Regions from separate parts of the Brevibacillus sp. NRS-1366 genome, predicted to be linked through region 3. Evidence: riboswitches for the same ligand, from Rfam matches in the RefSeq annotation. Region 3 holds a riboswitch; each other region holds the start of a gene.
What was found. Region 3 has a riboswitch for glycine ahead of glyA (serine hydroxymethyltransferase). Riboswitches for the same ligand answer to the same signal wherever they lie in the genome.
Positions count from the first base shown of each region.

Region 1: another riboswitch for glycine. It lies ahead of gcvT (glycine cleavage system aminomethyltransferase GcvT); the one in region 3 lies ahead of glyA (serine hydroxymethyltransferase).
Region 2: another riboswitch for glycine. It lies ahead of ACIFQN_RS22665 (nitrilase-related carbon-nitrogen hydrolase); the one in region 3 lies ahead of glyA (serine hydroxymethyltransferase).

Region 1 covers NZ_JBITPN010000019.1:31,155-33,421, reverse strand. Annotated here, with positions in the region: gene ACIFQN_RS12445 (DEAD/DEAH box helicase) at 1-274, opposite strand, end outside; glycine riboswitch at 495-591, shown strand; glycine riboswitch at 592-707, shown strand; gene gcvT (glycine cleavage system aminomethyltransferase GcvT) at 803-1,906, shown strand; gene gcvPA (aminomethyl-transferring glycine dehydrogenase subunit GcvPA) at 1,948-2,267, shown strand, end outside.
Region 2 covers NZ_JBITPN010000025.1:116,213-118,479, forward strand. Annotated here, with positions in the region: gene ACIFQN_RS22665 (nitrilase-related carbon-nitrogen hydrolase) at 43-951, opposite strand; glycine riboswitch at 1,432-1,511, opposite strand; glycine riboswitch at 1,515-1,632, opposite strand; gene ACIFQN_RS22670 (VOC family protein) at 2,121-2,267, opposite strand, start outside.
Region 3 covers NZ_JBITPN010000002.1:147,345-149,611, forward strand. Annotated here, with positions in the region: gene lpdA (dihydrolipoyl dehydrogenase) at 1-837, shown strand, start outside; glycine riboswitch at 879-982, shown strand; gene glyA (serine hydroxymethyltransferase) at 1,273-2,267, shown strand, end outside.

The DNA of each region.
Region 1 (2,267 bases), on a different contig from region 3:
TCGTTTTTCCGAGGCCCACTTCATCAGCGAGAATCGCTCGTCCGCGCATTTCTAAAAGCACACGCTCGGCAGTGTGGAGCTGATGCGGAAACGGGGACAGCAAGGGCAAGTATTTCAGGCATTGCAGTTGATCAAACTCGCGCACAGCCATGGCTTCCTCCGCTTCCAATGCCAGCTTGAACAGCTCCCATTTGTCCCAGGGCCCATCCTCTTGCAACCGTTCTGACAGCGGATTGATCCAGCTAGTATCAAATGAAACAGGAACATTCGGCATATACGTTACTCCTTTGCGTAGCTCTGCCATAACTTTCAAGCCATTTTCTAAAAATCTTAACGTTTTTCATATCATTTATCATTTTGTTAAGTATTTCTTAAGGTGACTGTTAATTTGTATATTTTCAACTGCTCACTCTCGTGGTAGGATAAAGGAGAAGTTCATTCCTTAGTATGGAAAAGTTATTCTTAACTTATGTATGACCATCTAACCAACGCGAATGATAGTAGTAGGGAGAGACTGCGATAACCGCTGCAGCGCCGAAGGAGCAAGCCGGAAACGGTGAATCTCTCAGGCAAAAGTACCTCTACTGGACGCAACTCTGGAGAGAGCTCAGGTAGGAGCCACCAAAGGGGAAACTTGCAAGTGAGGAGATCCCCGCCTCGCTTGATTCGCAAGGTAACTCTCAGGTACCAAGGACAGAGGAGGAGAAATGGGCACCTTTATTTTGGTGTACCCGTTTTTTCGACTCTGTCTTTTTGTATGGGGAAAAATGCCATAACATTTGGCTCACAGGAGGTGCCACACATGTCCAATCTGAAACGAACGCCACTGTTTGATTCTTATGCAAAGTATGGCGGCAAAACAATTGACTTCGGCGGGTGGGAACTGCCCGTACAGTTCACAAGTATTGGCCAGGAGCACGAAGCAGTTCGGACAAAAGCAGGTTTATTTGATGTTTCCCACATGGGAGAGGTAGATGTAAAAGGCGAGAATGCCCTCGCATACCTTCAGCACGTAACGACGAATGACGTCTCCAAGCTGGCTGTTGGGCAAGCGCAGTACAGTGTGCTGTGTTACCCAGACGGCGGGACTGTTGATGATTTGCTCGTCTACAAGTATGCTGATGATCATTACCTGCTTGTCATTAACGCCGGAAATATTGACAAAGACTATGCGTGGCTAGAGGAGCATCTGATTCCGGGTGTAACGATTGAAAATATCTCGCCACAAACTGCTCAAATTGCCATCCAAGGTCCTCTTGCGCAGTCAATCCTGCAAAAGCTGACCACGACAGACTTGTCGCAAATCGGTTTCTTCCGCTTTGAGAAGGATGTCATGGTAAACGGTGTTTCTGCTCTGGTCTCCCGGACAGGATATACAGGTGAAGATGGTTTTGAAATATATTTGAACGCGGAGCATGCAGCCGAGCTGTGGGATACCCTGCTCACTACTGGAAAAGAAGACGGACTGGTGCCATGCGGACTAGGTGCCCGTGACACGCTTCGTTTTGAAGCCAAGCTGCCCCTCTATGGCCAAGAATTGAGCAAGGACATTACCCCGATCGAAGCGGGCATTGGCTTTGCTGTCAAGGTCGACAAAGAAGTTCCATTCATCGGTCAAGAAGCGTTGAAGGCGCAAAAAGAAAACGGTGCACCGCGCAAACTCATCGGTATTGAAATGATCGACCGTGGAATTCCGCGCACGCACTACCCTGTCTACGCAGGGGAAGAGCTGATTGGCGAAGTGACTACAGGTACACAGTCCCCCACGTTGAAAAAGAACGTCGGTCTCGCCCTCGTGAAAAGCGAGCACACGGCAATCGGTACACAGGTGGAAGTTGAGATTCGTGGAAAACGCCTGAAGGCAGAGGTCGTTGCCGCTCCATTTTACAAGCGTCCAAAAAACTAAGTAGTAACCAACAATCATCCTATTAGAGGAGGACAACGTTCGTGAAATACCGCTATCTGCCCCAAACCGATCAGGACAAGCGCGAAATGCTGGAAACGCTTGGCATTTCCAGCATAGAAGAGCTGTTTGCCGATATCCCGGAGGAAGTACGCTTCAAAGGCGCCCTCAATATTCCTGAGGCCTTATCCGAGCCTGATCTCGTTAAATACTTCACACGCCTGGCGAATCAAAACGTCAACTTCAGCACGCATGTAAACTTCCTCGGTGCCGGTGTGTATCAGCACTATACACCAAGTACCGTGAACCATATGCTCTTACGTGGTGAGTTCTTTACCGCTTACACACCCTATCAGCCTGAAAT
Region 2 (2,267 bases), on a different contig from region 3:
TGACCTCTGGTTACATTACGTTAGATTAAAAAATAGCTTCTCTTAAATTCTTACCTTGGTTGGATGGTAATAAGGCTTACTGCCAAAACTCGTCATCAATAGTTCATACGTATCCACTCTGCGGTCTCTGAGCATCGGCCAAATTTGGCGTACTTTTCTGTTTTGTTCCAAGTCAATCTCGGCAATGAGTACCTCATCGGTTTCTGCATTGGCCATTTCTTGGATGTGTCCCCATGGATCAATAACCAGACTGGATCCCATATAGTGCATATCATCTTCTATGCCGACCCGATTGCAAAATGCTACCCAAACGCCATTATGTATGGCGTTGGCTTTTTGCATGGTGCAAAGAGCTTCAAAAATGGTTCCACCTATGTGATCTGTTGGCGGCAAACCATCAATATACATTTCCACTGTAGGTACCAGAATCAAATCAGCGCCACGCAATGCTAAAGAACGCGTAACTTCGGGGAACCAGGCATCATAACAAATGGCAATTCCTATATTTCCCGCTGCTGTTTCATAGACTGGGTAGATTGTATTTCCAGGACCATAATAAAACTTTTCATTAAAACCTTTGTTTTCAAAGGTATGAACCATCCTTGTGGTTCCGAGCAATGTGCCGTCTGCATCAATGCAAACTGCGCTGTCATAGTACTCGCCAAGAAAGCCTTCTTCCATATAACTCGCCACAATGACAATATTCTTTTCTTTTGCTTTTTGGCACAGAAACTCTGATATAGGTCCTGGAATGGATTCGGATGATTGAAATTTTGAAACGTCATGCGGATGTTTAGGGAAAAACAGCTCAAATCCGATTTCCGGGAATAGGATTAATTTTGCACCTTTTTCGGCTGCTTCATCAATTTGAGCAGCGGCTTTTTTTAAATTATCGCTCATAGAAGGTAGTGCGCTAAGTTGACCCAATGCAATTTTCTTTTTCATTTCCATTTTGATTCTCCCCTTTTTTATAATGGTTAAAAGAATATAAGAAAATGAACGAATGAAAAAACAAATTTTGTGCTATTAAGTCCTCCTTTCCTTTATAATGAATTCGCTTTCGTGTTCATCACCTCCCTAAATACAGCTATCCGATCTAGGTTAGCGCCAGATAAAATTTGTACAAGCCCAACACCACTAACCATTTGCTTATCTCGGCGGTGATCTCGCCGCATCTTTCATTGATAGAGCGCTTCCAAATAATTTTTGTCTCAGCTCTTTCATGCTCCTCCACATATCGCAATCCCCCATTTTTTCGCTCATCGTCAACACCCTCTTTGAATGCATAAATTACCTTTACTCCCTAAAGAAGAGCGATGCTTGTCCAATTTTTTCATCTTCTTCTACAACCGCATGGACGTCGGGAAGTGACACCTCCGTATGTTTTTTGGATGCGCAAAAAAGGACAGAGAGCCGGCTAATCGCCGTATTCTCTGTCCTGGGTACCTGAGAGTTTAAACGCTCTATTCGACCGTCCTTACCCCTTTGGTGGCTGTTCGCTCTCTCCAGAGTCGCGTCGGATGGCGGTTCTTTTACCTGAGAGATTTGTCTTCGGCTGGCTGGCCGTCGACTTGCTCCTTCGGTGCCCGGTGGTCCTTGTCTTTCGCTCGGGTCTCTCCCTGCCATCGTCATTCGCTTATCAATTTGCGTAATTCATGTATTACACACCTTGTGTATGCGCGAAACAAATAAGTTCGAAAATTCTGAACCAAAAATCAATACTATATCTTCCCCGCGGCCTTGCTTTCATTGACTACGGCAGCTGAATCTGCAGATGGTCGTTACGGGAGAGATCTCTTTACTTATACCCAAATCTTTAAATATTTCTGAATAATTACGATTCCTTCTGTCCTGCAAATTTATTAATTTCTATCACTATGATAAAAGTAACCTGATGAAAAAACACCATCCAATCAACGAGTTATTTTAACCATCCAATTGAAATGGACGACTTGTAGTCGAACAGCACCGCGTGCTTGCTAAAGAAACGACAACCGATGAATTAGCCGGTTGCCGTTTCTTGGTCTTGATTACGCAAAGCTTAGTACCTACGGAATATTACTATGCTTTATAAGCATATGACCCGAAATCTAAAAACTACAAGCGATATCGCTGATAGATTACTTTACTCGTTTGGAAAGTGGATGATCTTCTTTAAGTTCTAGCAAATCCCATAGGTTTCCATATAGATCCTTAAATACCGCAACCATCCCGTACGATTGATCTTGTGGCTCTCTCACAAATTCTATTCCTCTTGCGATCATTTC
Region 3 (2,267 bases):
CAAACGTATGCGAAGCTAGGTGCCAAAGTAACGATACTGGAGGGATCGGACTCTATTTTGCCAGGATTCGAAAAAGAGATGTCCCGCTTTGTTGGACGAAAGCTAAAGAAGCTGGGGGTAGACGTACAGACGGGAGCGATCGCAAAAGAAGCGCAACAAACCGCAGATGAAATCACCGTCACGTATGAGACAAAAGGGGAAGTGCATCAGATCACGTCTGAATATTTGCTGATTACAGTAGGTAGACGTCCGAATATCGATCATCTCGGACTCGAAACCGTCCATATAAAGCTGACGGAGCGCGGCTTTATTCAAGTGGATGAGCAGTGCAGAACAAGCGTCCCGGGCATTTATGCGATCGGCGATATCGTGGAAGGCCTGGCATTGGCGCACAAGGCTTCGTACGAAGGGAAAATCGCGGCGGAAGTCATTGCCGGGCAGGGTAGTCGAGTCAGCTACAAAACGATCCCTGCTGTCGTTTTTTCCGATCCGGAAATAGCAAGTGTCGGTCTCAATGAGACGGAAGCGAAGAGCCAAGGCTATACGGTTACAATCGGCAAATTCCCTTATGCGGCAAATGGGCGGGCACTGTCGCTAAATGCCGGTGATGGTTTTGTCAAAGTCATTGGGGACGAACAGAAAGGAGCTATTCTTGGAGCGCAAATCGTTGGTCCGGAAGCATCCAATCTCATTGGAGAGCTCGGGCTGGCGCTTGAAAAAGGACTTACGCTAAAAGATATTGCCCATACGATTCACGCCCATCCGAGCCTGGCCGAAATCATCATGGAGGCCGCAGAAGGTGCGCTCGGGCAAGGTATTCATCAGTTGAGCAGGTAAACAAGAGCATTTTGCGACAGTCAAAATTTCATAGATCGCGGATGATGATTGTAGGAGAGACCAGACGATTTGGCTGGCACCGAAGGAGCAAGTCCCAAAAACCCTTGGGATTAATCTCTCAGGTAAAGAGTACTACAATTGGACGCACCTCTGGAGAGAGCGTATGCCACCCAAGGGGAACGCTTTGGCAAGAATTTCGCTGCGATAGGCAGGGACCAGACCAAAGCTAAACTCTCAGGTAAAAAGGACAGAGGAAAGGTAGATTACACGTGAATCTATCTTTCCTTCGTCCTTTTTTTACTTTCTTAAATCTTGATTTCGCTAACGCGATTAAGGAAGGAAGTATAAGAAAAACTAAGGCTTTCGATATTCGAATTGGCGATAAGCCGAGTTTTTCTCATAAGTGAGGAAAGGTAGCAAATAGGAGGATTGTTCATGAGTTTGCAGGAGCGTGACTTTGAAATTTTTTCAGCCATCGATAAGGAAAACAACAGACAGCACCGGACGCTGGAGCTGATCGCCTCCGAGAATTTTGTCAGCGAAGAAGTCATGCAAGCGATGGGATCAGTACTGACCAATAAATACGCCGAAGGCTATCCGGGAAAACGCTACTATGGCGGCTGTGAACATGTGGATGTGGTTGAGCAGCTGGCGATTGAGCGGTTAACCACCTTGTTTGGCGCCAAGTACGCGAATGTACAGCCCCATTCCGGTGCGCAAGCGAATACGGCCGTCTTTTTCTCCCTGCTCCAGCCTGGTGATACGATCATGGGAATGAACCTCTCCCACGGAGGACATTTGACGCACGGAAGCCCAGTCAGCCTTTCGGGCAAATGGTTCAACGTCGTAGATTACGGCGTGAGAGAAGACAATCACCTGATTGATTACGACGAAGTGGAGGCGACTGCCCTGCGCGAGCGTCCCAAGCTGATTATCGCCGGAGCGAGCGCATATCCGCGCCAGATTGACTTTGCCAAGTTTAAAGAAATTGCCGACAAAGCCGGAGCCAAATTCATGGTGGATATGGCGCACATCGCCGGTCTGGTCGCAGCAGGCCTGCATCCGTCGCCCGTTCCCCACGCAGATGTGGTGACGAGCACGACGCACAAAACATTGCGCGGCCCTCGCGGCGGGATTATTTTGACCAACGATGAAGACATTTTCAAAGGTATCAACAAAGCGATCTTTCCCGGCATCCAGGGCGGCCCGCTGATGCATGTGATCGCAGCCAAAGCCGTTTCCTTCAAGGAAGCACTCCAGCCAAGCTTTACTGAATACGCAGAGCATGTCGTGAAAAATGCGTTTGTATTGGCAGATACGCTCAAACAGGAGGGCGCGACGCTGGTGTCAGGCGGAACGGATAATCACCTCGTACTCTTGGATGTTCGTCCATGGGGCTTGACGGGAAAAGAAGCAGAAGCCCTGCTGGA